One region of the Nonomuraea rubra genome, then DNA from elsewhere that is predicted to be linked to it. Evidence: riboswitches for the same ligand, from Rfam matches in the RefSeq annotation. Region 1 holds a riboswitch; each other region holds the start of a gene.
What was found. A riboswitch is a leader RNA that binds a small molecule or an ion and turns the genes downstream of it on or off. The one in region 1 is predicted to bind thiamine pyrophosphate.

Region 1 (7,062 bases):
TTACCGCGCCATGACACCGGGCACGATCAGTGACGGAAAGTAGCCGACCCTTTACCCGTCACCCATCTTCCCCTGCCCGTCACCCGCCCGGTCCCCCTGCGGGCGGGTGGCGGGCGCTCACTCACGGGCGCTCACTCACGCCGAGGTCACGCTGAGGCGGGCAGCCGCTCCAGCCGCTGGAACACCTCGCGGGACGCGCTCGACCGGTTGAAGGTGATGAAGTGGATCCCCGGCGCGCCCTCGTCGAGCAGCCGCTGGCACAGCTCGGCGCCGTGCTCGATGCCCAGCCGCCGCACCGCCGCCGGATCGTCCTTGACCGCCTCGAACCTGGCCGCCACGTCCGGCGGGAACGGCGCCCCTGACAGCTGCTCCGACCTCGCGATCGTGCTCATCTGCGTGACCGGCATGATGCACGGGATGATCGGCGTGTCACAGCCCTGGGCCGCCACCCGGTCGCGCAGCCGCAGGTAGTCGTCGGCCTGGAAGAACATCTGCGTGATCGCGTAGTCGGCCCCCGCCCGGCACTTGCGGACGAAGTACTCGGTGTCGGAGTCGATGGACGGCGAGCGCGGATGCTTGTACGGGAAGGCGGCCACGCCGACGCAGAAGTCGCCGGCCTGCCGGATCAGCCGCACCAGCTCCTCGGCGTACAGCACGCCCTCGGGATGCTGCACCCACTCGCCCATGGGGTCGCCGGGCGGGTCGCCGCGGACGGCCAGGATGTTGCGCACCCCGGCGTCGGCGAAGCGGCCCACCAGGTGACGCAGCTCGCGGATCGAGTGGTTGACCGCTGTGAAGTGCGCCACAGGGGTGAGGGTGGTGTCGTGGGCGATCCGCTCGACGATGTCGACCGTGCGGTCGCGGGTGGAGCCGCCGGCGCCGTACGTCACCGACACGAAGGTCGGCCGCAGCGACTCCAGCTCTCTGATCGCCCGCCACAGCTGCCGCTCGCCCTCGTCGGTCTTCGGGGGGAAGAACTCGAAAGAGAACGACCGGCCACCGGAGGCGAGCATCTCGCGGACGGTGGGAACACGATCGGGCCGGATGGAGGATCGACCAAGCGCCATGAGGCAAGGTTACCGTCACATCCTCGAACCGGCGGGTGACAGGAGCCACCTGGAGATCCGTACCTGTCCTCCGGGCCACTAGTCTCAGGGGCATGACCACTGACGCCGCCGGCATGGAGACCCTGCGCGCCCAGGTGGAGCGTGCCCTCGCCGAGTTCGTCGAGCGGAAGCTGCCCTCCGCCGACGACCCCGAGTTCGCTCCATTGCGCACGGCAGCGGATGAGCTGCTGTCCGGCGGCAAGCGGCTGCGCCCGGCGTTCTGCTACTGGGGCTGGCGCGGCGCCGGCGGCACCGACGTGCCCGGCGTCTTCACCGCCGCGGCCTCGCTGGAGCTGCTCCAGGCCAGCGCGCTCGTGCACGACGACGTGATGGACAAGAGCGACCTGCGCCGCGGCATGCCGTCCGCGCACCGCCGCTTCCAGGCGATGCACGAGAAGTCCGGCTGGTACGGCTCGGCCGAGCAGTTCGGCGAGGGCGCGGCCATCCTGCTCGGCAACCTGCTGCTGATCTGGTCCGGCGAGATGTGGCGGACCAGCGACCTGCCGCGCGAGTCCCTGGAGGCGGCCCAGCCCGTCCACGACCACATGCGCAGCGAGCTGATGTGCGGGCAGTACCTCGACCTGCTGGAGCAGGCCAACGGGGAGAACACGTTCGAGTCGGCGCTGCGGGTGGCTCTGTTCAAGAGCGGCAAGTACTCGGTGGAGCAGCCGCTCAGGCTCGGCCTCGCGCTCGCCGCCCGCGAGCTCCTGCCGTGGATGGACGACCTGTGCACCGGGTACGGGCAGCGGGTCGGGATCGCCTTCCAGCTCCGTGACGACGTGCTCGGGGTGTTCGGCGACCCGGCGCAGACGGGCAAGCCGGCGGGGGACGATCTGCGGGAGGGCAAGCGCACGATGCTCGTGGCCCGCACCCTGGCCGCCGCCTCCCCTGCGGACGCCGAGACCGTGCGGCGGCTCCTCGGGGATCCCGAGCTGGACGAGGACGGGGTCGCCACGCTGCGGGAGATCATCGACGGCACGGGGGCGCTGCAGGAGTGCGAGGACCTGATCGGCGACTACCTGGAGCTGGCGCTGGCGGCTCTCGAAACGGCTCCGGTCACGCCGGAGTCCCGGGCCGCGCTCACCGACCTCGCCATCGCCGCCACCTCCCGCAAGACCTGATCCGCCACACTCGCACACCTCTGCCCGCGAGGCCCGCATGGCGCGCGAGCACCGCACCACACACGGCACCGCAAGTCAGACGCGGCACCGCAGGTCACGCGGGCACCTTGCGCCGCCGGCCTCGCATCACGCCCGCGCGTGCTGCGGGCACCGCCCCACCGTCGCCACGCCCGCACCGCAGGTCACGCGGGCGCTGCTGCTTGCGGGGCGCTGTGCGCGGGGATGACGGAGGCGCCCGCCGTGAAGGGCGGGCGCCCGGTAGTCAGCCGGCCGAGAGCCGTTTGGCGAACTCCGCCGCCGCCGCCCCAGGGTCGTCGGCGTCGGTGATCGCCCGCACCACCACCACGCGCCGCACCCCGCACGCCATCACCTCGTCCAGGTTGCCGAGGTCGATGCCGCCGATCCCGAACCACGGCCGCGAGGTCTCCAGCGACGCCGCGTGCCGCAGCAGCGGCGGGCCGGGAGCCGGGCGGCCCGGCTTGGTCGGGGTGGGCCAGGTGGGGCCGCAGCAGAAGTAGTCGACGCCCTCCTCCACGGCCGCGGCGGAAGCCTCGGCGGCGGAGTGGGTGGACCGTCCGATGACGATGTCGTCGCCGAGTATCTCTCGCGCGACCATCACAGGAAGGTCGTCCTGCCCCAGATGGAGCACGTCGGGCCGGGCGGCGTAGGCGATGTCCGCCCGGTCGTTGACGGCCAGCAGCTTGCCGTGCCGGTCGCAGGCGTCGCGGAAGACTTCGAGGAGCGCGAGTTCTTCGCGGGCCTCCAGGCCCTTCTCCCGCAGCTGGATGATGTCCACGCCGCCGGCCAGCACCGAGTCGAGGAACTCTGCCAGGTCGCCGCGGTCGCGGCGGCCGTCCGTGCAGAGATAGAGGCGGGCCTCAGAAAGCGAGGGCTTGGGCACGCCGCTTGACCTCAGTGTGACGGCCGGCCTTGATCGCCTCGATGGGCGACCCCGGCAGGGACTCGTCTGGGGTGAAGAGCCAGCGCAGCGACTCGACGTCGTCGTAGCCGGCGTCCTGCAACACGGTCAGCGTGCCGGGCAGGCCCTTCATCACGTCCTTTCCATCGAGGAACACCGCGGGCACCTGCGGCCCGCCGCTGCCCCGGCGCACGCCGAGGAGCTTGTGGTCCCGGAGGAGTTGCTTGGCTCGCCCGATCGGAAGATCGAGGCGCGTAGCCACTTCGGGGAGGGTGAGCCACTCGTCAACGAGCTGGTCGGTCTCCCGGTCGATCTGTGCAACAGAAAGCGTCACGAAACCACAACTACCACATGCCGTGCTTGCTCAAACAACACAATCTCGTAGGGGTACTTGTGGATCTACCAGGCGTTCCGCGTCGAGGCGCGAGCCTGCACCGATGATCCGCCGCCCCTGCACGAGGTCGCGGGGCCGGTCGACGGCGAGCACGGCGGCCAGGGTGCCGTCGCCGGCGAGCCAGACGGCCGACCACTTGCCCTCGGGCTCGCCGCGGTAGACGAGCCGATCGCCCGCCGGATGGTGGCCGGCGTACTGGAGCATGTGCCCGAACTGCTCGGACCAGAAGTACGGCACCGGATCGTACACCGCCTCCTCCCCCAGCAGCGTCGCCGCGGCCACGTCGGGGGCGTTGAGCGCGGTGTCCCAGTGCTCGACCCGCAGCCTGGCCTGCCAGCGGCGCGACCACCAGGCGGCGCAGTCGCCGACCGCGACGACGCCGGGCAGGGACGTGCGCAGGTGCTCGTCGGTGACGACGCCGTTGTGCAGGTCGATGTCGGCGTCGGCGAGCCATTCGACCGCCGGGCGCACGCCGATGCCGGTGACGACCACGTGGGCCTCGACGAACTCGCCGCCCACCAGCCGCACCCCGCCCTCGTCCACGGAGTCGACCATGGTGCGCAGCCGCAGGTCGATGCCGTCGTACCAGGGCAGTGTGCGCCCCCCGAGCTCGGCGCCGACCGCGGTCGAGAGCGGGGCGGAGGCGGACTCGACGACCGTCACCTCGCAGCCGGCGCGGCGGGCCGCGGTGGCGACCTCGGCGCCGATCCACCCGGCGCCGATGACGGCGACGCGGGCGCCGGGGACGAGCATGGCCCGCAGCTCGTGAGCGTCGTCGAGGGTGCGCAGGACGTGCTGGGGGCCGTCGCCGGGCAGCCGGATCGGGTCGGCCCCGGTGGCGATGACCAGGCCGTCGTAGGCGACCTCGCCCTCGGTGGTCTCCACGACGCCCGCGCGCAGCGACTTGGCGGCGACGCCCGGCCAGAACTCCACGCCGAGCGCGTCGAGGTCGGTGTCGACGAAGCTGGTGTCGGCCTCGCCCTTCAGCACGGCCTTGGACAGCGGCGGGCGGTCGTAGGGACGATGCCGCTCCTGCCCGATCAGGGTGATCCGGCCGGTGAAGCCGCGCCCGCGCAGGGCCTCCACCGTACGCACTCCGGCCAGGCCCGCTCCCACCACCACGACATGGTTCACGTTGATGACCATAACGGGGGGCGTGCGTGGACGTGGCACCGAGGCCGTAGGCTGTTCGGGTAAGACGCGCGGGAGTCCGGCCGTAACCGGGCTGAGAGGAAGGCTTTGCCGGGCCTTCGACCGCAAGACACCTGATCCGGATCATGCCGGCGAAGGGAGCGCAGGTGGATGTGATCGTGGGTGGCGGGGTCGTCGGGCTCTCGGTGGCCTGGCGGATGGCACGCGCGGGGCGGCCCGTCACCGTGGTGGACCCGGCTCCCGGCAGGGGGGCCTCGTACGCGGCGGCGGGGATGCTGGCCCCGGTCAGCGAGGTGACCTACACCGAGGCGCCGCTGCTCCGGCTGGGCGTGGCCTCCCTGCGCCGCTGGCCCGCCTTCGCCGCCGAACTGACCGCCGACGCCGGCCTGTCCACGGACGCCGGCCTGGTCGCGGGCACAGGGCCGCCATCGGGCATCGAGCCCGAATCCAGCGCCGGCACGAGACCCGGCGACGGGTCGGCCGCGGGCGCCGGGCCGGGGTTCGCCGAGGTACGCGGGCTGGACCTGCGGGCGGACGGGACGCTGGATGTGGCGTTCGGGGCCGACGACATGGCGGCGCTGGGCGAGCTGGCCGCGTACATGGAGAAGCTGGGCCTGCCGGTCGAGCGCCTCACCGGGCGCGAGTGCCGCCGCCTGGAGCCCATGCTGGCCCCCTCCGTGCGCGGCGGCCTGCTGGCGCCCGGCGACGCGTGGGTGGACCCGCGCCGCGTGACGGCGGCCCTGCTGGCCGCGCTGGAACGGCTGGGCGTCCCGCTGGTGCGGGCCCGGGCGGCCGAGTTCCTGTACGAGGGCGGCCGGGTCGCGGGAGTCCGCCTCGCACCGCCACCGGCCCCCGAGGACGGCATCGGACGGGAGGTGCGGGGCGACCGGGTCGTGCTGGCGGCGGGCGCGTGGAGCTCCGAGCTGGCCGAGGTGCCGGTGCGGCCGGTCAAGGGGCAGATCATGCGGTTGCGCTCCCCGCAGCCGCTGCTCGGCCGGTGCGTACGCGGCACCGTGCACGGCTCGTCCGTCTACCTGGTCCCCCGGGGCGACGGCGAGCTCGTGGTCGGGGCCACGCAGGAGGAGATGGGGTTCGACACCAGGGTGACGGCCGGCGGGCTCTACGAGCTGCTGCGGGACGCCAGGGAGCTGGTGCCTGGCGTCACCGAGCTGGAGGTCGCCGACGTGGTGGCGGGGCTGCGGCCGGGGACGCCGGACAACCTGCCGCTGATCGGCCCGAGCGGTACGCCGGGGCTGGCGTACGCGACCGGGCACCACCGGGGCGGCGTGCTGCTCGCCCCGCTCACGACCGCGATCCTGCTGGGCGAGGAGAGCGAGCTGGCGGCGCTGTGCGCGCCCGGGAGATTTCGGGAAATTTCATGATTGTTGTGATCAACGGTTCGACCCACGAGGTGGCCGACGGCATGACCGTGGCTCAAGCCGTACATACCCTGACCTCGGCCACCACCGGAGTGGCCGTGGCCGTGAACGACGAGGTGGTCACGCGCGGCGCCTGGGAGACGACGGCGCTGCGCGACCGTGACCGCGTGGAGGTTCTGACGGCGGTGCAAGGTGGATGATCTGATCATCGCCGGGGAGAAGTTCTCCTCCCGGCTCATCATGGGGACGGGCGGCGCGCCCTCGCTGGAGGTGCTCGACCAGGCGCTGGCGGCGTCCGGCACCGAGCTGACGACGGTGGCGATGCGCAGGCTCGATCCCGGCGCCCGCGGCTCCGTGCTGGACGTGCTGCGCGAGCGCGACATCAAGGTGCTGCCCAACACCGCGGGCTGCTTCACCGCGGGCGAGGCCGTGCTGACGGCCCGGCTGGCCAGGGACGCCCTGGGCACCAACTGGGTCAAGCTGGAGGTCATCGCCGACGAGCGCACGCTGCTGCCCGACCCGATCGAGACGTTCGACGCGGCCGAGCGGCTGGTGGCCGACGGGTTCGTGGTGCTGCCGTACATCGGCGACGACCCGGCGCTGGCGCGGCGGCTGGAGCAGGCCGGCTGCGCGGCCGTGATGCCCCTGGGCGCGCCGATCGGCTCGGGGCTGGGCATCCGCAACCCGCACAACATCGAGCTCATCGTGGAGGCCGCCTCCGTCCCGGTGATCCTCGACGCCGGCATCGGAACGGCCAGCGACGCCGCGCTGGCCATGGAGCTGGGCTGCGACGCCGTCCTGCTGGCCACGGCCGTCACCAGGGCGCAGCGGCCCGATCTGATGGCCTCGGCCATGAAGGCGGCCGTGGTGGCCGGCCGGCTGGCGCGGCAGGCGGGCCGCATCCCGCGCCGCCGCTACGCCGAGGCCTCCTCCCCGATGACGCCCTGAGCCCGGGCGCGGAGGCGTTCCGGCAAGCACGTTACGGGAACGT
Region 2 (7,062 bases), 3.2 Mb from region 1:
CGTGTCGCACGCCTGGTGGTAGCAGACGTCGTACGCCACGCCGGCCGTGCCGCCGAACAGCGCCGCCTCCTCGGGCGTCTTGAGGCCCTCGGCACCGGTGAAGATGCCACCGGACGGGATGCCGACGGCGATGAACGGCCCGTAGTCCGAGCGCCCGTCGAAGTCGGTGCCGACGGTCGGCAGCGACCGGGAGCCGAAGAAGGCCTCGAACCGCTCCTCGATCTCGTCCGAGCCGGGCGGTCCAGCGGGCGACCCGACGCCGTCCGAGTCGTCACCGTCGTACAGCTTGTACGCGTAGTTCGGCGAGGCGATCATGTCGAAGTTCAGGTACACCCTGATCCGGTCGCGCTGCGCCTCCGACAGGGAGGCGACGTACTGGTCGGACCCGAGCAGCCCGACCTCCTCGGCCGCCCAGAACGCGAAGCGCACCTTGTTCTTGGTCGGGACGAGCGCCATCTCCTCGGCGATCTCGATGAGGGCCGCGCTGCCGGAGCCGTTGTCGTTGATGCCGGGCCCCTCAGGCACGCTGTCGAGGTGCGCGCCGACCATGACGACGTTGCGCGGGTCACCGAAGCGGCTCTCCGCGATCACGTTGTCGTTGGTGCCGAGCACGAGGTTGGCGTCGACCTTGAGCCGGACGGTGGCGCCGGCCGTGGCGGCCAGCTCGTTGCCCACGGCGAAGCTGGAGAACACCATGGGGATCCCGGCCCGCCACTCGCCGATGTCCAGCGGGAAGGGGTCCGTACGCCCCGGCTGGCCCTCGTTGAAGACGATGATCCCGGACGCTCCGGCCTGGCCGGCGTTGACCACCTTGTTGACGAAGGGGCAGGTGCCGCGCTGGATGAGCGCGATCCGGCCGGGCACGAAGCCCGCGAAGTCGGACGCCTCGCAACCACTGGTCGAGCTGGGCGCCGGGGTCGGCGGCAGGGTCAGGTCCACGCCCTGGACCTGGGCGGTCACGTCACCGGCCGGGGAGGGCTGGAAGGTGACGAAGTCGGTGCCGGGCACGTACGACTTCGTGGTGGGCGCGGTGAGGTCGAGCACGGGCGGGCTGTTCTCGCTCCAGCTCTCGACGAAGTTGATCGGCTGGCGCGTGACCTTGTAACCGGCCCTGCGCAGCTTGCCCTCGACATAGGCGACGGAGGCGTCGTAACCGGGCGTGCCGACGGCGCGGTTGCCGCCGTTGGCGTCGGCGATGGCCTGGAACGCGTCGAGATGCTTCTTGACGTTGGTGCCCTTGACCTTCTTGACGAGCACCTTGGCGAAGGCGTCGTCGAGGCCGCCCGCGTGCGCGGGCACGGCCATGGCCAGGGGTAAGGCGAGGGTGGCGATCAGAACGGTGATGATTCTTCGCATACAGGTCCCCATGGGTTACCAGGAATGCGGCATTTCCCCCCGAGGCGCCGCTGCCCGAACGTAACCCGGCGAACAATCACCGTGAAGACCCACTATGTGGCAAATTCGCGACATCACTCCGTACGGCGGGCGCGGGCCCGCCGCTTGCCCTCGTGCATCGCCTGCACGCGGGCGATCGGGATCGTGTGTCCCTCCTCGACGAGGTCGGCGGGCAGCCGCTGCGGCGCCGGCATGTGCTCGGCCCACGGGTCGCCGTCCTTCAGCAGCCCCGGCGCGGTCCGCACGGTGAAGTCCCGCGGCGACACCCGGTCCAGCTCCGACCACGCCAGCGGGAACGAGACGGGCACGCCGGGCCGGATGCGCGGGCTGTAGGCGGCCACCACCGTGGCCCCGCCCGCCCGGGTGGAGTCGAGGAACACCTTGCCCTCGCGGTCCTCCCGGATGAACGCGGTGGTCGCCAGCGCCGGGTCCAGCCGCTCGGCCCGCGCCGCCAGCGCCCGGGTGGCCGCCGCGAGGTCGTCCATCGCCGTGCCCGCCACCACGGGCACGAACACGTGCACCCCCTTGGCGCCGCTCGTCTTCACCGCGCCCGCCAGCCCCATGTCCTCCAGGGCCTGCCGGACCAGCAGCGCGCCGCGCACCGCCAGCGAGAACGAGTCGTCGTGCTCGGGCGGGTCGAGGTCGAGCACCAGGTGGGTGGCGTGCTCGCCGGCGAACAGTGCCGGGTGGTACTCCACCGCCCGCTGGTTGGCGAACCACAGCAGCGTCTTCCTGTCGTCGCACAGCGCGTACGTCACCTGCCTGCGCGACGCCTCCGCCCACAGGGACACCGACCGCACCCAGGCGGGGGCGTACTTGGGCAGGTTCTTCTGCATGAACGGCGCCTGCCCTGGGCGCACGCGGACGACCGAGAGCGGGCGGTCGCGCAGCACCGGGATGATGCGGTCGCGGACGGCGTCGAGGTAGTCGACCAGGTCGCGCTTGGTGGCGTCGGCACCGTCGAACAGCGGCTGGTCCAGGTTGGTCAGATCGACCCCGTCACGCGTCTCATCAGCGGCCACCCGCCCTACGATGCCGATCCTCGAACGTGTGGTCAACAACGACCCCTGTTACAGTGGGCCCTTGACGCGGGGTGCCCGGAAGGCCGGGCTGAGATCACACCCGTCGAACCTGATCTAGTTCGGACTAGCGAAGGGACGTCGCAGCCGTGAGCGCTGTTCCCAAAGTCCTGTCCATCGCGGGCACCGATCCCAGCGGCGGTGCCGGGATCCAGGCAGACCTGAAGACCTTCTCCGCGCTCGGCGCGTACGGCATGACCGTCGTCACCGCGCTGGTCGCGCAGACCACCACCGGCGTGAAGGGCATCCACGAGGTGCCGGCCGAGTTCGTCGCCGAGCAGCTCGACACGCTGCTGGCCGACGTGCCCGCCGACGCCGTCAAGATCGGCATGCTGGGCAACGCGCCGCTGATCAAGGCCGTGGCGGCGGCGCTCGACACGTACCGGCCCGAGTACGTCGTGCTCGACCCGGTCATGGTGGCCAAGAGCGGCGACCGGCTGCTGCCGGCCGACGCGGTGGCGGCACTGCGCGAGACGCTGCTGCCCCGCGTGCACCTGATCACCCCCAACCTGCCGGAGGCGGCCGACCTGCTCGCCGAGAAGCCGGCCGGGAGCCTGGCGGAGATGCACGAGCAGGCGCAGCGGCTGCGGGCGCTGGGCGCGCGGCAGGTGCTGCTCAAGGGCGGCCACCTCGACGGCGAGACGTGCGTGGACGTGCTGGCGACGCCGGAGGGCACGGTCGAGCTGGCCGCGCCCCGCGTGGACACGAAGAACACGCACGGCACGGGCTGCACGCTGTCCTCGGCCATCGCGGCGCTGCGCCCCCGCCACGACGACTGGGAGGGCGCGGTGCGGGCCGCCAAGACGTACCTCACCGAGGCGCTGCGCGCGGCCGACAGCCTGCACGTCGGCCACGGTCACGGTCCTGTCCACCACTTCCACGCCATCTGGTAGGTCCTGCATGTTCTGCGACGACATCTGGCAGCGCACGGCCGGGCTGATGCGCGCCATCCACGAGCACCCCTTCATCGCCGCCCTCGGTGACGGCACCCTCGACCGCGAGCGGTTCGGGTTCTACATGGTGCAGGACGCCCGCTACCTGGAGGCGTTCTCCAAGGCGCTGGCCACGGCGTCCGTGCGGGCCGGCGACGCCGGCGACGCGGCGTTCTGGGCGCAGAGCGCGCACACGGCGCTGGTGGCCGAGCGGATGCTGCACGCCGGGTACATCGAGGAGCTCGACGCCAAGGGCCCCACCTCGCCGACGTGCCTGGCGTACGCGTCGTACCTCCAGGCCACGGCCCTGACCGCACCGTACCCGGTGGTCGTGGCGGCGGTGCTGCCGTGCTTCTGGATCTACCAGGACGTCGGCACGGCGCTGCTGGAGCGCGTCGGCGACACCGCCGGCCACCCGTACGGCAAGTGGATCTCCACCTACGCCGACCCGGGCTTCGCGGCCTCCGTCGAGCAGGCCAAGGCCATCGCCGACCGGCTCGCGGCCGCCGCCGGCCCGGACACCCGCGAGGCGATGGCGCAGGCGTACTGCCGGGCGGCGGCGTACGAGTGGATGTTCTGGGACAGCGCGTGGCGGCGCGAGAGCTGGCCCACGGAGCGGTGGCTAACCGCTTGACGAGGCCCTGGCCATCGCCTCCTTCTCCTCGCGGGTGGCGATGAGCCCGGCGGGGGCGTAGAGCTTCGACTCCTCGAACGGCGCCTCCGTGTCGGGCAGCGGCTCCTGCGCCCGGATCGCCTTGATCCACACCCGGGCGGCGTCGACGATCACCACGATGATCAGGATCGCGAACAGCGCCGCCAGGATGCCGTCCACGGTGGAGTTGACGACGATCTGCTGCATCGCGCCGGTCGTCTTGGCCGGCGCGAGAAGCTGTCCCTGGTCGAGCGCGGTCTGGTAGCGGTCACGCTGGGCGAAGAAGCCGAGCCCCGGGTCGGGCGAGAACACCTTCTGGTAGCTGGCGGTCAGCGTGACCGCCACGTCCCAGGCCAGCGGCACGCCCGTCACCCAGGCCCATTTCAGCCGCCCGCTCTTGATCAGCAGGGTCGTGGCCACGGTCAGCGCCACGGCGGCCAGGAGCTGGTTGGCGATGCCGAACAGCGGGAAGAGCTGGTTGATGCCGCCGAGCGGGTCGTTGACGCCCTGGTAGAGGAAGTAGCCCCAGGCGGCCACGACCACGGCGCTGGTCGCGACCAGCCCCGGCCACCAGCTCACCCGCGCGATCGGCTTCCACAGGTTGCCCAGCGTGTCCTGGAGCATGAACCGCCCCACGCGCGTGCCGGCGTCCACGGTGGTGAGGATGAACAGCGCCTCGAACATGATCGCGAAGTGGTACCAGAACGCCTGCAGCGCCGCGCCGCCGAGGAAGCCGGAGAAGATCTGCGAGATGCCCACGGCCAGCGTGGGCGCGCCGCCCGTCCTGGCGATCAGCGTCTCCTCCTGCACGGCCGCGGCGGCGGCCCGCAGATCCTCCGGGGTGATGACGAAGCCCATGTTCCTGACCGCCTCGGCGGCGGTCTCCACGGTCGGGCCGAGCACGCCCGCCGGGGCGTTCATCGCGAAGTAGAGCCCGGGGGTCAGCACGCAGGCCGCCGTGATCGCCATGATGGCCACGAACGACTCCATGAGCATGGAGCCGTAGCCGATCATCCGGACCTGGGTCTCCTTCTGGATCATCTTCGGCGTCGTGCCCGACGAGATCAGCGAGTGGAAGCCCGACAACGCGCCGCAGGCGATGATGATGAACACGAACGGGAACAGCGACCCGGCGAACACCGGGCCCTCGCCGTTGAAGGCGAAGTCGGTGAAGGCCGTGGTCCGCAGCGGAGGAGCGGTGATGGCGATGCCGATGGCGATCAGCACGATGGTGCCGATCTTCATGAACGTCGACAGGTAGTCGCGGGGCGCCAGCAACATCCACACGGGCAGCACGGCCGCGACGAACCCGTACGCGATCAGCCACAGCGCCAGCGCCGACGGGCTCAGCGTGAAGAACGGCGCCCAGCTCGACTCCTGCACCCAGCCGCCCGCCACGATCGCGAGGATCAGCAGCGCGACGCCGATGACCGTGGTCTCGACGACCCTGCCCGGCCTGATCACCCGCAGGTAGAAGCCCATGAACAGGGCGATCGGGATCGTCATCGCGATCGAGAAGACGCCCCACGGCGACTGCGCCAGCGCGTTCACCACGACCAGCGCCAGCACGGCCAGCAGGATGATCATGATGGCGAACACCGCGATGAGCGCCGCGGCCCCGCCGACCGGCCCGATCTCCTCGCGGGCCATCTGCCCGAGGCTCCTGCCGTTGCGGCGCATGGAGAAGAACAGGATCACCATGTCCTGCACGGCCCCGGCGAAGATCACCCCGGCGATGATCCAGATGGTGCCCGGCAGGTATCCCATCTGGGCCGCCAGTACGGGCCCCACCAGCGGCCCCGCCCCGGCGATGGCGGCGAAGTGGTGGCCGAACAGGATCCGGCGGTCGGTCGGCTGGTAGTCGATGCCGTTGTCGAGCCGCTCGGCAGGGGTGGCCCTGCGGTCGTCGGCACGCAGCACCTTGCGCACGATGAAGCGGGCATAGAACCGGTAGGCGATGGCGTACGAACCGAGCGCGGCGCACAGCAGCCACACCGCGTTGACGTTCTCGCCCCTGGACAGGGCGAGCACCGCCCACCCCACGGCGCCGACGATGGCCACCGCCGTCCAGATGATGATGGAACGCACCTTCACCGATTACCTCCCGTAGTGAGGGCCATATATGGGGCGCCCCAGGCAGCAGCGCAGACCGGCGTCCGGCGGCAGATCGGAGACGAAGCGCCGCCAGCGCCACAGCGGGCGGCAGTCGATCGTGACGGGGAGGTCGGCGAGATGCAGCCAGGCGGTCGGATGGGCGTACGCCAGGCCGGTCGGCCCCAGCGGGCGGGCCCGGCGGGGCAGCTTGGCGCGGCTCAGCGCCCTGACCGAGAACTCCCCCGCGTCCGCGCAGCAGAGGCCGGTCACGTGCCAGTCGAAGAAGACCACTTCTCCGTCGCGGAGAGCTTCACGGGCTGCGGAGGTGAGCGTGATACGGGACATCTGGGGCTCCTGAAGATCAGGCAGCTCAGAATTAACCCGGGCCTTACCCGCTGTAATCACTTCCGAAACAACAGAAGCGCCCCCCGATTTCCGGGGGGCGCTCCTTCGTCAGGACGTCACTGCTTCCACGGCTCGAAGTACGCCACCGTGGCGAAGTCGACCTCCAGGGCGAACGGAGGCGTGCCGCCGGTCCCGCTGGCGCCCGTCACGAAGATCCGGACCCCATCGGCGCCGGTCGCGTCCACGGCCAGGCCGTGGGCGTTGTCGGAAGCGCCGACCGCGCCGTCGTAGCGGCCGACCCAGAGCTGCTCGCCGCTCCCCGCGTCGTACGCGACGGTCACGTAGTCCGTGCCCTTCGCCTGGTCGTCGGCGCTCTGACCGGCGATGACGACCTTGCCGCCGTCCGGCGTCACCCTGACGGCCCAGGCGTAGTCCTCGTTCCTGGCCTGCCCGTCGAAACGCTGCACCCAGGACCGCTGCCCGGTGGCCGCGTCGTAGGCGAGGGTGGTGAAGTCGGATCCGGTGCCCTCGCCGGTGGTGTTGCCGGTGACGTACAGCCTGCCCC
Region 3 (7,062 bases), 2.4 Mb from region 1:
TGGAGGAGCTGGACGACGAGCAGTGGGAGCACACGTTCGCCGTCAACATCCACAGCTACTACCGCGTCACCAAGGCCGCGCTCCCGCACCTGCGCGAGGGCGCGGCCATCGTGAACACCTCCTCGATCAACGGCCTGCGCGGCAACAAGTCGCTGATCGACTACGCCGCCACCAAGGGCGCCATCAACGCCTTCACCTACTCCATGGCGCAGAACCTGGTCGAGCGCGGCATCCGGGTGAACGCCGTCGCGCCGGGACCGGTGTGGACGCCGCTGATCCCGGCGACCATGCCGGAGGAGAAGGTGGCCAAGTTCGGTGAGCACGTGCCGATGGGACGGCCCGCCGATCCGGACGAGATCGCCCCCTCGTACGTCTTCTTCGCCGCGAACCGGCTGTCGTCGTACTACACGGGCGAGGTGCTGGCCCCGATCGGCGGGGAGACCCTGCCGGGTTAGTCCACGTAGAGGTTGCCGCCGAGCCGCCTGAACTCGGCCGCCTTCTCCGCGTACCCGGCGTCCCTGATCTCGTGGCTGATCCGCATCGAGCAGAACTTGGGCCCGCACATCGAGCAGAAGTGCGCGGTCTTGGCGGGCGCGGCCGGCAGCGTCTCGTCGTGGAACGAGCGTGCCGTCTCCGGGTCGAGCGACAGGTCGAACTGGTCCTCCCAGCGGAACTCGAACCGCGCGTCCGACAGCGCGTCGTCCCACGCCTGGGCCTGCGGGTGCCCCTTGGCCAGGTCCGCGGCGTGCGCGGCGATCTTGTACGTGATCACCCCGGTTTTGACGTCGTCCTTGTCGGGCAGGCCGAGGTGCTCCTTGGGGGTGACGTAGCAGAGCATGGCCGTGCCGTACCAGCCGATCATGGCGGCGCCGATGCCCGAGGTGATGTGGTCGTAGCCGGGGGCGATGTCCGTCACGAGCGGGCCGAGCGTGTAGAAGGGGGAGTCGTCGCAGAGCTCGCGCTGCAGGTCGACGTTCTCCTTGATCTTGTGCATGGGCACGTGGCCGGGCCCCTCGATCATCACCTGGACGTCGTGCTCGCGGGCGGTCCCCGTCAGCTCGCCCAGCGTGCGCAGCTCGGCGAACTGGGCCTCGTCGTTGGCGTCCGCGATCGAGCCGGGGCGCAGGCCGTCGCCCAGCGAGTACGACACGTCGTAGCGGGCCAGGATCTCGCACATCTCGGCGAAGTTCTCGTACAGGAAGCTCTCGCGGTGGTGCGCCAGGCACCAGGCCGCCATGATCGAGCCGCCGCGCGAGACGATGCCGGTCTTGCGCCCCGCGGTCAGCGGCACGTGCGCCAGCCGTACCCCCGCGTGCACGGTCACGTAGTCGACGCCCTGCTCGCACTGCTCGATCAGCGTGTCGCGGTAGACCTCCCACGACAGCAGCTCCGGCCGGCCCTTGACCTTCTCCAGCGCCTGGTAGATGGGGACGGTGCCGACCGGGACGGGGGAGTTGCGCAGGATCCACTCGCGGGTCTCGTGGATGTCGGCACCGGTGGACAGGTCCATGATCGTGTCGGCGCCCCAGCGCGTGGCCCAGGTCATCTTCTCGACCTCCTCCTCGATGGAGGAGGTGACGGCGGAGTTGCCGATGTTGGCGTTGATCTTCACGAGGAAGTTGCGGCCGATGATCATCGGCTCGGACTCGGGGTGATTGACGTTCGCGGGGATGATGGCCCGGCCGGCGGCGACCTCCTGACGTACGAACTCGGGGGTGACGCCCTCGCGCACGGCCACGAACTCCATCTCCCTGGTCACCAGCCCGCGCCGGGCGCACCCGACCTGCGTGACCGGCTGCCCCGCCGCCGCGCGCTCGCGGATCCACCCGGCGCGCAGGTGCGGCAGGCCCCGCCGCAGGTCCGGCTCGTAGGCGGGGTCGGTGTACGGGCCAGAGGTGTCGTACAGCGTCACCGACGAGCCGTTCGACAGGTGCACCTGGCGCATCGGCACCCGCAGCTCACCGCTGTAGACCTTGGAAAAGCGCGCGCTACTCATCGCGCAAACTCCCTTCGCCGGCATTATCCGGAGCAGGTTCTGGCGGTCGGCGGCTGTCAGCCGTCCTCTCAGCCCGGTCCCCACCGGGCTCCCGCGTTGGACGGCGATGATCGTACCCACGCTCCGCCCCACCCGAAACCCTGACAGGCGAGGTTTGCCGGTCGCCGTGAGCGGTAGGGTCCCCATCAGGGGAAACATGAAGAGATTCGCCGCTGTCGCAGGACTACTCGTCGTGATGGCCGCGTCCGGCGCCACCGCAGCCGCCGGGGACGGCATGGATCAGCACGAAGTCAGCCAGGAACAGTACGACACTCTGATCGCCCAGTGCCGCTACGCCGATACGGGGAAGGCGAAATGCCGTGCGGCGGTCAAGCGCATGTACCGCGTCGGCCAGGCCGACCCGGCGCTCGACTGCCGGACCTACTCCGGCGTGACCGTGTGCGGCACGCTCAAGCTCAGCAAGGCCGAGCGCAGATGCACCCGGGACTCCAGGGCACAGGGAGTGCCGTTCCGCCGTGCCGAGGTGGAATGTTACGCACTGTCATGATCGTCGTAGGAGTGGACGGCTCCCGTACCGGGCTGGAGGCCGCCGGCTGGGCCGCCGCCGAGGCCGAGCTGCGGCAGGAGCCGCTGACCGTGGCGCACGCCGTGCCGAGGTGGGTGTGCGAGGGCGCCGTCCACTACGCCGAGGTGGCCCAGTGGATGCGCGACGGCGCCGAGACCGTGCTCAGCGCCGCCTGCGACCGCGCGCGCCGCGTGTGGCCGCAGGTGCGCATGGAGGGCGTGCTGCTGCCGGGCGACCCCCGCTCGGCGCTGATCAAGGCGTCCGAGGGGGCCGAGCTGCTGGTCGTGGGCAGCCGGGGGATCGGCGGGGTGCGGGGGCTGCTGATCGGATCGGTCGCGTACGGGACGGCCGCGCACGCCCGTACGGACGTCGTCCTGATCCACGAGCCGCCCGCGTCCCCGCGCGGTGAGATCGTGGCCGGGGCCGACGGCTCACCGGGCGCCGCGCGGGCGCTCGGGTTCGCCTTCGCCGAGGCCGAGCTGCGCGGCGCGCGGCTGCGTGCCGTACGGGCCTGGGCCTGGCCCCATCCCGGCGGCTTCGAGCCGGCCTCCCGCGAGCGCGAGCAGGACACCCTGCGTTCGCTGAAGGAGTCGCTGGCCCCGCACCGGGAGCGGCATCCGGGCGTGCACGTGATCGCGGAGGTCGTGCACGGGCATCCGGTGGAGGTGCTGAAGGAGACCTCCGCCCGCGCCGACCTGCTGGTGGTGGGTACGCGGGGGCACGGGCAGCTCGCCGGGATGCTCATCGGCTCGATCAGCCAGGCCCTCCTGCACCACGCGCCGTGCCCGCTGGCCGTGGTACGCGGCTGAAAGTTACATCCGTACTCCCAGGTCAGCCCCCCGCCATGATCGTCGTGCTTCCCGGCGCCGCGCCGCCGCTCCTACGATCTGCGCAGGCTACGACGGGAGAGCACACGATGCGCAGCAAGACCGGCTCCGTGCTGGCCGCGCTGGCGGCCCTGGCCGCCGCGGTGTTGATCGCCACCGCGTTATCCGCCACCACCACGGCCACGGCCAGCGCCGCCCCCATCAGGATCATGCCCCTGGGCGACTCGATCACCGGATCCCCCGGCTGCTGGCGGGCCCTGCTCTGGAACCGCCTGCAGAGCGCCGGCCACACGAACGTCGACTTCGTCGGCACCCTCCCGCCGCAGGGCTGCGGGGTGGCCCACGACGGCGACAACGAGGGACACGGCGGCTACCTCGCCACCAACGTCGCCGGCCAGAACCTGCTGCCCGGCTGGCTCTCCGCCACCCAGCCCGACATCGTGCTCATGCACTTCGGCACCAACGACGTCTGGAGCAACATCGCGCCCGCGACGATCCTCGGCGCCTTCACCACGCTGGTGAACCAGATGCGCTCCAGCAACCCGAACATGAAGATCCTCGTCGCCAAGATCATCCCGATGAACCCGTCCACCTGCGGCGAATGCGCCCAGCGCACCGTGAACTTCAACAACGCCATCCCCGCCTGGGCCGCCGCGACCACCACCCCGCAGTCGCCGATCATCGTGGTGGACCAGTGGACGGGGTTCAGCACGGGCACCGACACCTACGACGGGGTGCACCCTAACGCGTCGGGTGACCAGAAGATGTCCGACAAGTGGTACCCGGCGCTGGTGGACGCGATGGCCGGCGGCGGCACCGCCACCCCCACCGTCACCACCACCACGCCTCCGCCTGGTGGATGCACGGCCACCTACAAGGTCACCGGGCAGTGGCATGGCGGCTTCCAGGGCGAGGTCACCGTCAGGAACACCGGGACCACGTCCCGGTCCGCCTGGGCGGTGGCCTGGACGTTCGCCGGCGGTCAGCAGATCACCCAGCTCTGGGGCGGGACGCTGAGCGCGAGCGGGTCCTCGGTGACCGTGCGCAACACCTCGTGGAACGGCCTGCTCACGCCGGGGGCCTCGACCACGTTCGGCTTCCTCGGCTCCTGGAACGGCACCAACCCCGCCCCCGCACCTACCTGCTCGTAACGGCGGCCTCGCCGGCGGCTTCTTCGCTCATTACGGCGGTCTCGTTGCTCGTGATAGGTGCCAGCCGGGGAGCCGCCAGCCGTACGTAGTCGTCGGTGGCCAGCGCCAGGGAGCGGTCGAGCCTGGCGGCGTTGAAGTACAGCTCGGGCTGGTCCAGCAGGGAAGGATCCGCGACCAGCTCGAGCCGGGGGTCGTAGCTGAACGGCAGCACGGTCCCGCTCACGCTGCCCGCCAGCTCCTCGGCCTTCTCGGTGCCGGCGAAGGCCACGTACGTGCCGCCCAGCAGCGCCTTGACGGCCTGCAGATCGAGCCGCGCGTCGCCGGGCACGACGGCCAGCACGTGCCGGGTCTGCTTCTTGCCGATCTTCACCATCACGATCAGGCACTTGGCGGCCTGCGAGACGTCGTGCCCGCGCAGCGCGCTGACCAGCTCGGTCCGCCCCTCGGGCGCGTGGTCGATCAGCCGGTAACGTGCTCCCGCGGCGTCCAGGTCGGCGATCAGGCGCTCGTAGGCGGCGTACGGCTCACCAGTCACTGCTCAACAACTCCTTCGCCGCGGCGATCCGGCCCTCGTCCCGCTGGTAGAACACCCACTGTTTGATCTTCCGGCCGCGGATCAGGCCCACCTTGGCGAGCACCTTGAGATGCTCGCCGCAGGTCGGCTGGCTCACCCCCAGCTTCTCGGCGATGAACAGCGAGCACACGCCGTCACGTACGAGATCGCCGTCGCGCTGCGGCGGGAAGTGCCGCTCGGGCTCGCGCAACCACTCCAGGATCAGCAGCCTCTTGTCATTGGCCAGCGCCTTGACCAGGTCGACGTCCAGCACAAAGCCATTATGGCAATTAGCTAATTACCTGTCCAGTGCTGGTCAGGGGGCCTGCACCACCGGCACGCCGCGGGACCTGCACCAGCGGCTCAGCGGGAGGCCGGCACCATCGGCTCAGCGGGAGGCCTGCACCACCGGAACCCCTTCACTGGCCTGCACCAGCACGAACCCCTGCCCCCTGAACGCCAGCTGCATGGCCTCCCCGCTTCCCCGCCCGATCAGCGCCCCCACCTTCATCGTCCGGTTGACTCCCACCTGCAGCCCCGCACTCCAGCACACGGCCGACTGCCCGTCCGCGAACGTCGGCATCCGCGCCACGTCCAGCAACACCGGCGTGCCATGCGTGGTCACCGCCACCCACCCCGTGCCCGTGATCGTGGTGTTGAACAGCCCGCCGGCCGCCACCCCGGCCCCCTGAACCCGCTGGATGTCCCAGGTGAGCTGCGGCTGGAAGGCCAGCAGGTTGCGCCCGTTGACCGTGATCCCCTCGTTCTCCAGGTAGAACAGGTGGATGTCGTCGGCGTTGTCGGCCAGGTAGAGCAGGCCCTCACCGCGTACCCGCATCAGCGAGGCACCCTCGCCCGTCATGGCCTTCTTGAACAGCTTCCCCAGCCCGCCCGAGCCCTCGTAGTCGAAGTCCATCTGCCCCTGGAAGGCGACCATGGACCCCTGCTTGGCCAGCACCTCTTGCGGCAACTGGACCCGCAACATCTTGCGGTTCTCGAGCGCGAACCCCGGAGGCAACTGCTGGGGATCCAGATTCTGAAAAATCGAGCTACGCACGTTCCAACCCTTTCCTGGCTCTGACCTTCAAGTGTGGCTACTCGCGCCGGCGACTCCCGGCCCACGACGTACGCGTGAGTCTGGTGACTGGGCTCCCGCCCCCTCACAGCCGCGTACGAGCCTCCTCGACCGAACGCATGACGCCCCCTGCGCCACAACCGTCCGCCATCGCACCCGCCTCACCGGCCAGCATTACGGCATCGTCACGCCGCCTACCGTCGAGTGCGATATGAGCCAATCCAACCAGGTTCGCCGCCACCCCCGCCAGAAACCCGATCTCCCCGCGCAGCCGCCACCCTGTGGACCCGTGTGACCCGTGGACCCGTGGCGTCACAACCCAGAGCTCAGCCCGCCACCACCACTCTCAGAGCTCAACCTCACGCCCGGCCGCCAGATCCCGCACGACCTGAATCAACTCCGCAGGATCGAACGGCTTGGTGAGATACGCATCCACCCCGATCCCACGCCCCCGCACCTTGTCGTCGTCCTGAGCCCTCGCCGTGATCAGCACCACCTTGATGTGACTGGTGGCCTCCTCCGCCCGCAACCGCTGCGCCGTCGTCCACCCGTCCAGGAACGGCATCATCACATCAAGCGTGATGACATCGGGCATGACGTCGAGCACCCGCTCCAGACAGTCCTGCCCATCCGTGGCGGTCACGACCTCGAACCCCTCCAGGTTCAGGTTGACCGCGATGAGCTGCCGGATGACCTCGTCATCGTCTACGACCAGTACTTTCCCAAGAACGTCGCCCACGGGCGCAAAGCTAACGTGTAGCGGCCTGGTCACGGGCGGTTTTCGCTGGAAGTGTTCACGAGGCTTTATCTGGTGCCGAGTGGTGGTCGGATGCTGGTAGCCTTAACACTCGTTGAGCCCCCTTAGCTCAGGGGATAGAGCACCGGCCTCCGGAGC
Region 4 (7,062 bases), 3.9 Mb from region 1:
CGACTCGGGCACGGGCGCGTTCAACATGCTCTCGCTGGGGCTGGCCATGGGTGACAGCCCGGTGACCACGGTGGTGCCGTTCGGCGGCAACGAGGTGATCCCGGGTGGCGGCACGGCGGTCAAGTGGGACCGGGCGAAGGCGCTGGCGCTGTTCGACGCGTTGAAGTCGGACCAGCCGGTGCCGAAGGAGGTCGTGGACGCGAGCTGAGGTGTCCTCAGCCGCCGTCGCCTCCCTCACCGCCCGCTCCTCCGGAGGAGGACGCCTTGACGGCCGAGTTGATGGAGGCGACGGTGGACGCCACCGGCCCGGACGCCCAGGCGCCCGCGGCGAAGTGCTTGAAGCGCCTCCTGTCGGCGCCGGGGAAGGCCTTGCGGGTGAGGCCGGCGGAGTGGACGAGGCCGATCAGCGCGGCGGTGCGCTCGTCGTGATGGGCGCCCGCCAGGGCCGCGGACACGCGTTGCCGCACGGCGGCCTCCACGCCGGGGAAGGCCGTCGGCCAGGTGGTGACCGTGAAGATGCCCAGCGCCTTGTCACGCTGCTCCCTCAGCACGCCCATGGCGGCGAGCCGGGAGAGCAGGCGCATGCGCCGGTCGTGCTTCTCCAGCCTCTGCAGCCACCAGGACGGGCTCCTGTCGCTCCGCTTGGCCATGTGGTTCAGCACGCCGTCGAGCAGCTCGTCGCGGAGCGGCCTCGGGTCCCTGACGGTCAGCTTTCTGCCCGTCAGCGTCCTGCCCGTCAGCTCCACCCGGCCGCGGACGGCCAGCTCGGCCAGGAGCGCACCGGCCACGGCGTGGTCGAGGCGGCTGTCGGCGATGAGCGGCTTGCCCTTGTCGTCGCTGTAGGCGAGCAGCAGGAGTTCCTCGGCGATCGTCACCGTCATGTCAAGAACACTAATCTCCCGATCATGAGCATGTCGGAAAGACTTCACGCCATCGGCCGCCCGCTGCTGCAGGCCCAGCTCGGCCACGCCACCGTCGCCGGGATCGGGCGCGGGGACCTGCCGGAGCCGGTGTTCCGGTCGTGGCTGGAGCAGGACTACCTGTTCCTGCTGGACTATGTACGGGTGTTCGCGCGGCTGGCCTGGCAGGCGCCGGACGCGCACCTGGGCGACCTGGTGGATCTGGCGCACACCACCTTCCACGACGAGCTGAGCCTGCACCGGTCGATGTCGGCGGAGTTCGGGGCCGATCTGGAAGGGGCGGTGAAGGGGCCGGCGTGCGCGGCGTACACGGAGTTCCTGCTGGAATCGGCCGGTTCGTACGGGGAGGGGCTGGCCGCGCTGTACCCGTGCATGTGGGGATATTCGAACCTCGGGCGGATCCTGGCGGAGGACCCGCCCGAGGAGCCGCGCTACCGGGCCTGGGTGGACACGTACGCGGATCCGGGGTTCGCCGCGCTCACCGTGCGGATCGGGCAGATGATCGACGAGGCCCGGCCGGATCCGGCCCGCGCCGAGGAGCTGTTCGCCGAGGGGATGAGGCACGAGCTGGCGTTCTGGGACGTGCCGTGACGGCCGGGTGAGGCACGTACCCTGGTGGCATGCCCGAACTTCCCGAAGTGGAGTCACTCACCCACTTCCTGCGCGAGCGGGCGGTGGGCCGCACGATCCTCGGCGTCGACGTGGTCGCCTTCCAGGCGCTCAAGACGTTCGATCCGCCGGTCACGGCGCTCGGCGGGCTGACCGTCACGGGCGTGGCCAGGCACGGCAAGTTCCTCGACCTCGACTGCGACGGCCTGCACCTGGTCATCCACCTGGCCCGCGCGGGGTGGCTGCGCTGGCGTGACGACCTGTCCGGCGCCAAGCCGGTACGGCCTGGCAAGGGGCCGCTGGCGGTCCGGGTCAGGCTGGCGCCCGACGACGAGGGGCTGGCGCCGGGCTTCGAGCTGACGGAGGCGGGGACGCAGAAGCGGCTCGCCGTCTATGTCACGAAAAATCCGGACGATGTGCCTGGTGTTGCCGCGCTCGGCCCCGACCCGCTCGCCGAGTCCTTCACCGTCGAGGCGCTCAAGCGCATCGTCGGCGGCAACCGTACCCAGATCAAGGGCCTCCTGCGCGACCAGAAGGTGATCGCGGGCATCGGGAACGCCTACTCCGACGAGGTGCTGCACGCCGCGAAGATGTCCCCGTTCAAGATCGCGGCCACGCTGACCGACGCCCAGATCGCCGACCTGCACGAGGCCATCGTCACCACGCTGAGCGACGCCGTCGAGCGCGCGCACGGGCTGGCGGCCAAGGACCTCAAGGCGGAGAAGAAGTCGGGCCTGCGCGTGCACAACCGCACGGGGCAGCCCTGCGACGTGTGCGGCGACACGATCAGGGAGGTCTCGTTCGCCGACTCGTCGTTGCAGTACTGCCCCACCTGCCAGACAGGCGGCAAGCCGCTGGCCGACCGCCGCCTGTCCAAGCTGCTCAAGTAGCGCTCAGCACCTCGTCCCCGGCGGGCTTGCGGGCTCGCGTACGCAGGCCCGCGACGCCGATGAGCGCGGCCAGCAGCGTGGCCGTGACCGGCACGACCAGGGCCGTGCGCATCGCCTCCAACCCGGCCTCGGCGCCCGTCGCCGCGCCCAGGGCCGCCACGTTCACAGCGGTCACCATCGACAGGCCGAGGGCCGCGCCGAACTGGAACGAGGAGTTGATCAGGCCGCCTGCCAGGCCCTGCTCGTGCTCGGCGATGCCGTCCGTGGCCACGATCGTCAGCGGGCCGTAGACGAAGGCGAACATCAGGCCGATCAGCAGCATCGACGGCAGCATGGCCGCGTACGTCCAGTCCAGGCCCACCCCGAGGAACAGCGCGTACGCCAGCAGTCCCGACACCAGGCCGCCGAGCACGACCTTGGCGTTGCCGAACCGGTTGACCAGCCACGGCGTGAGCGTGGGGGCCAGCACCACGTCCGCGGCGGCCGCCAGCAGGGCCAGCCCCGTCTGGATGGTGGACCAGCCGCGCAGCTCCTGGAGGTACAGCGTGACCAGGAACTGGAAGCCGAAGAACGAGGCCGTGAGCAGCGCGGCCATGACGTTCGCGCGGACCAGCGGGCCCGAGCGCAGGATCCCGAGCCGGACGAGCGGGGCGGCGGAGCGGCGTTCGACGGCGACGAAGATCGCCAGCAGGGCCAGGCCCCCGGCGAAGGCCGCGGCCGTCAGGAGCGGGCCGTCGGAGAGGTGCTCCAGGCGGACGACGCCGTAGACGAGCAGGATCATCGCGCCGGTGACGCTGATCGCGCCCGCCACGTCGAAGCCGCCCGCCGCCCGGCGCTCCCCCTGGTCCTTGATCAGGGGGATGGCGGCGACCAGGATGACCAGCGCCAGCAGCACGGGGGCGAAGAACACCCAGCGCCAGCCGATCGCGGCCAGCAGCCCGCCGATCACCAGCCCGAGCGCGAAGCCGCCCGCGGCCGTGCCGGCGTAGATGAGCAGGGCCCTGTTGCGCTGGGGGCCCTCGGGGAAGTTCGTGGTGATCAGGGACAGGCCGGCGGGCGTCATGAACGCGGCGGCCACCCCGGTGACGAACCTGGCCACCAGCAGCACCCACCCCTCGTCCGCGAAGCCGCCGAGCCCCGAGAACAGCAGGAACACCACCAGCCAGAACAGGAACATCCGCCGCCGCCCCAGCAGGTCGGCCGCCCGGCCGCCGAGCAGCATGAAACCGCCGTAGCCGAGCACGTACGCGCTCACGACCCCGCTCAGCATGCCGGTGGACAGCCCGAGGTCGGCCCGGATGGACGGGAGGGCGACGTTCAGCATCGCCACGTCGATGCCCTCCAGGAAGATGGCCCCGCACAAAACGATCAGTACGCCCCAGGTACGGGCAGGGACAGACACAACAAACCCCCGGTTACTTCTAGGAAGGTCGGTTCTCTCTTGTAACCGCCCCACATCATGCGCCAGCATGGTTTCTTGTGGAAGAAGGCACTTCTCGATCACTCGGTTACTGCGAAGGCACCGTGGACGACGACTACGACGTGCGCCAGTGGGACGTGCGGGAGGACTGCGAGGTCCGCCAGATCCTCGACCGCATCGCTGACAAGTGGTCGCTGCTGGTGATCGCGCTGCTCGACTGCCAGAGCCTGCGCTTCACCCAGCTCCGCCGCGAGATCGACGGCATCAGCCAGCGCATGCTCAGCGTCACCCTGCGCCAGCTCGAACGCGACGGCCTGGTCAGCCGCACGGTCCACCCGGTCGTGCCACCCCGCGTGGACTACGCGCTGACGCCGCTCGGCCGCACCCTGCACCAGACCATCAAGTCCCTGGTCACCTGGACCGAACAGCACCAGGAGGAGATCATCGCGGCGCGTGCTTCCTACGACTCGCGACGCGAGATGATGGAGTCATGACCGTTCCCGAGATCGAGGCCAGCGCCGTTCCCGCAGACGCCTACCTGCTCGACGTCCGCGAGCAGGACGAATGGCTCGCGGGCCACGCGCCCGAGGCCGTGCACATCCCGATGACCCAGATCCAGGGCCGGGTGGACGAGGTGCCCGGCGACCGCACCGTCTACGTCGTCTGCCGGGTGGGCGGCCGCTCCATGAACGTGGCGGCCTGGCTCAACCAGCTCGGGCGCGACGCGGTCAACGTGGGGGGCGGCATGCAGGCGTGGGAGTCCGCGAGCAAGCCGATGGTCAGCGAGACGGGACAGCCTCCGTACGTGGCCTGAACTCGCCCACTATGGCGGTTTCGCCGTCATTGAGGCATGATGAGGGCGCCAACTACAGATCGTCGCGGGAGCTCGGGGTGCCGGGCTGAGAGGGCAGCTACTTGATCCGCTGCCGACCGCCTGAACCTGTCCGGGTAATGCCGGCGTAGGGAGTGTGCGATGACGCATGTCGCCGACGAAGTTCCGCTGACACTCGAAGGCCGGCCGCCGAAGACGCTGGGCGTGCTCGACCAGGGCGCGCTCTGGGCGAACCTCGGCGTCAGCCTCCTCGGCTTCTCCGGGGCGATGTTCCTGGTCAACCCGCTCGGCAACGCCCCGCTCAGCCTGGCGGCGGCGCTCGTGGCGACCGTGGTCGGCAGCCTGATCGGCACGGCCATGGTGGGGCTGTCGGCCATCCCGGGCACGCAGACGGGGCAGCCGGCGATGGTGCTGCTGCGCGGGCTGTTCGGGGCGCGGATCTCCTACATGCCGACGGTGCTGAACATCGTGCAGATGCTCGGCTGGGGCGCGTTCGAGCTCTGGGTGATCGCCACGGCCGCCGGGGCGATCTTTCCGGCGGTGCCGTACGCGGTGTGGGTGGTCGTGGCGGGGGTGCTGACCACCGCGCTGACGATCTGGCCGCTCGGGGCCGTCCGGGTGCTGCGCCGGTACGTCACGATCGGCGTCATCATCGCGATGGTCTGGTTCGCCTGGTTCTTCCTGCGTGAGGCGCCGGCGCAGGAGGGCGGCTCGTGGACCGCCTTCCCCGCCGCGGTCGACTACGTGATCGCGCTGTCGGTGTCGTGGGTGCCGATGGCGGCCGACTTCGCCCGGCACTCGCGCTCCACCGGCGCCGCCTTCACCGGGGTGGTCGGCGGTTACACGCTCGCCCAGGTGGCCTGCCTGGGGCTGGGCGTGTACGCGGTGGCCATCGCGGGCAACGCGGACGCCGTGTTCGGCACGTTCGTCGCGGTGCCGCTGGGCGCGCTGTTCTTCGCCATCCTGGTGCTGCGCGAGACCGACCAGTCCTTCGCCAACGTCTACTCCACCACGGTCTCGCTGCAGAACCTGATGCCGCGCGTGGACCGGCGCGCCTTCTCGGTCGCCATCGGGGTGCTCACCGTCGTGATCGCCCTGCTCGTGGACGTGACGTCGTACGGCGCGTTCCTGGGCGTGATCGGGGCGGTGTTCGTGCCGATGTTCGCGGTGCTGGCCGTGGACTACTTCCTGCTGGGCGGCTCCCGCCGCTGGAACACCGAGGAGAACGCGCCCTCGCGCTGGTCCATGCTGGTGCCGTGGGCGCTGGGCTTCGCCGCCTACTGGCTGACGACCTCGACGCCGACCATCGCGGCGTGGGACGGGTTCTGGGCGTCCGCGCGCGAGGCCATCGGCTTCACCCGGCAGGTGTGGATGAACGGCGCGCTGGGCGGGGCACTGGTGGCCGCGCTGGTCACGCTGCTCATCGGCCTGCTGGTGCGGAAGCCTTCCGTTCGACGTTGAGCAGGTGCTGCTTGGCGGACGCGCCGCCCGCGTAGTCGCCGAGCGCGCCGTCCTCGCGCACCACCCGGTGGCAGGGCACGATCACGCAGACGGGGTTGGAGGCCAGCGCGTTGCCGATCGCCCGCAGCGCGCGCGGCCGGCCGATGCTCTCGCCGATCCGCTCCAGCGTCGTGGTGGTGCCGTAGGGCACGGCCATGGTCTTCTGCAGCACCGTGCGCGCGAACGGCGTGGCCAGCGCCAGGTCCACCGGCGTGGCGAACGTGCGCAGCCGCCCGGAGAAGTACGCGTCGAGCTCCCTGCGCACCGGGTCGAGCCGCCTGGCTTCGGGCCCGATGAAGCTGCCCACATGCCTGGTGACCAGCTCGAACACGTCGTTCTCCGCCTCGAAGCTGCACGCCGCGATGCCCTTGCCCGTCACGGCCAGCACCAGCCTGCCCACGGCGCCGTCGTAGGTGCCGAAGGCGATGTCGGGCGGCGTCTCGCCCCGATAGGTGCTGGAGGTCACCCGCAACAGGGCATCGAGATCGTTGCTCGACATGCCTCGCACCCTCCCACCGCCGGGAATCACCGTGACCGCAGCGTATCGGACGGATCTCCCGACGCACCCACCGCACCGCGTGCACTATGGAGTAGTGGGGGACGAATGGGCCGGTAGTGACGATGAGATCGCACGCGCTGCGCTCGCCAGCTCACCCAACGCCGTCGTGGCGCTCGACAGGGACCAGAGCGTGCTGGTCTGGAACGCCGCGGCGGAGCGGGTGTTCGGGTGGAGCGCGGAGGAGGTGGTCGGGCGCAGGGCGCCCATCGTGCCGGACGAGCTGACCACCGAGCACACCGCCGCCCTGGAGCGGGTACGCACCGGCGAGCCCGTCTCGCTGCGCACCAGGCGCCTGCACAGCAACGGCACCCTGCTCGACCTGCGGGTGGACA

Region 2: linked by a shared signal. The riboswitch ahead of thiD (bifunctional hydroxymethylpyrimidine kinase/phosphomethylpyrimidine kinase) and the one ahead of HD593_RS38255 (FAD-dependent oxidoreductase) in region 1 are both predicted to bind thiamine pyrophosphate.
Region 3: linked by a shared signal. The riboswitch ahead of thiC (phosphomethylpyrimidine synthase ThiC) and the one ahead of HD593_RS38255 (FAD-dependent oxidoreductase) in region 1 are both predicted to bind thiamine pyrophosphate.
Region 4: linked by a shared signal. The riboswitch ahead of HD593_RS57275 (purine-cytosine permease family protein) and the one ahead of HD593_RS38255 (FAD-dependent oxidoreductase) in region 1 are both predicted to bind thiamine pyrophosphate.

What each region holds. Positions count from the first base shown of each region.
Region 1 is NZ_JACHMI010000001.1:8,419,277-8,426,338, forward strand. Features, by position in the region: gene metF (methylenetetrahydrofolate reductase [NAD(P)H]) at 147-1,067, opposite strand; gene HD593_RS38235 (polyprenyl synthetase family protein) at 1,160-2,227, shown strand; gene thiE (thiamine phosphate synthase) at 2,490-3,128, opposite strand; gene HD593_RS38245 (Rv2175c family DNA-binding protein) at 3,106-3,480, opposite strand; gene HD593_RS38250 (NAD(P)/FAD-dependent oxidoreductase) at 3,511-4,674, opposite strand; TPP riboswitch at 4,733-4,849, shown strand; gene HD593_RS38255 (FAD-dependent oxidoreductase) at 4,839-6,074, shown strand; gene thiS (sulfur carrier protein ThiS) at 6,071-6,271, shown strand; gene HD593_RS38265 (thiazole synthase) at 6,264-7,019, shown strand.
Region 2 is NZ_JACHMI010000001.1:11,667,503-11,674,564, forward strand. Features, by position in the region: gene HD593_RS53375 (M28 family peptidase) at 1-1,356, opposite strand, end outside; gene HD593_RS53380 (DNA polymerase domain-containing protein) at 1,470-2,417, opposite strand; TPP riboswitch at 2,475-2,570, shown strand; gene thiD (bifunctional hydroxymethylpyrimidine kinase/phosphomethylpyrimidine kinase) at 2,564-3,367, shown strand; gene HD593_RS53390 (TenA family protein) at 3,375-4,040, shown strand; gene HD593_RS53395 (carbon starvation CstA family protein) at 4,029-6,152, opposite strand; gene HD593_RS53400 (hypothetical protein) at 6,156-6,497, opposite strand; gene HD593_RS53405 (S8 family serine peptidase) at 6,614-7,062, opposite strand, start outside.
Region 3 is NZ_JACHMI010000001.1:10,823,703-10,830,764, reverse strand. Features, by position in the region: gene HD593_RS49365 (SDR family oxidoreductase) at 1-455, shown strand, start outside; gene thiC (phosphomethylpyrimidine synthase ThiC) at 452-1,996, opposite strand; TPP riboswitch at 1,989-2,101, opposite strand; gene HD593_RS49355 (hypothetical protein) at 2,193-2,543, shown strand; gene HD593_RS49350 (universal stress protein) at 2,540-3,370, shown strand; gene HD593_RS49345 (cellulose binding domain-containing protein) at 3,478-4,539, shown strand; gene HD593_RS49340 (YbaK/prolyl-tRNA synthetase associated domain-containing protein) at 4,526-5,074, opposite strand; gene HD593_RS49335 (ArsR/SmtB family transcription factor) at 5,064-5,366, opposite strand; gene HD593_RS49330 (AIM24 family protein) at 5,481-6,149, opposite strand; gene HD593_RS49325 (response regulator transcription factor) at 6,514-6,906, opposite strand; tRNA gene HD593_RS49320 (tRNA-Arg) at 7,023-7,062, shown strand, end outside.
Region 4 is NZ_JACHMI010000001.1:12,352,123-12,359,184, reverse strand. Features, by position in the region: gene HD593_RS57310 (LCP family protein) at 1-208, shown strand, start outside; gene HD593_RS57305 (GOLPH3/VPS74 family protein) at 216-881, opposite strand; gene HD593_RS57300 (TenA family protein) at 906-1,511, shown strand; gene HD593_RS57295 (Fpg/Nei family DNA glycosylase) at 1,541-2,419, shown strand; gene HD593_RS57290 (MFS transporter) at 2,412-3,782, opposite strand; gene HD593_RS57285 (winged helix-turn-helix transcriptional regulator) at 3,944-4,333, shown strand; gene HD593_RS57280 (rhodanese-like domain-containing protein) at 4,330-4,653, shown strand; TPP riboswitch at 4,708-4,822, shown strand; gene HD593_RS57275 (purine-cytosine permease family protein) at 4,813-6,132, shown strand; gene HD593_RS57270 (methylated-DNA--[protein]-cysteine S-methyltransferase) at 6,092-6,670, opposite strand; gene HD593_RS57265 (PAS domain-containing sensor histidine kinase) at 6,765-7,062, shown strand, end outside.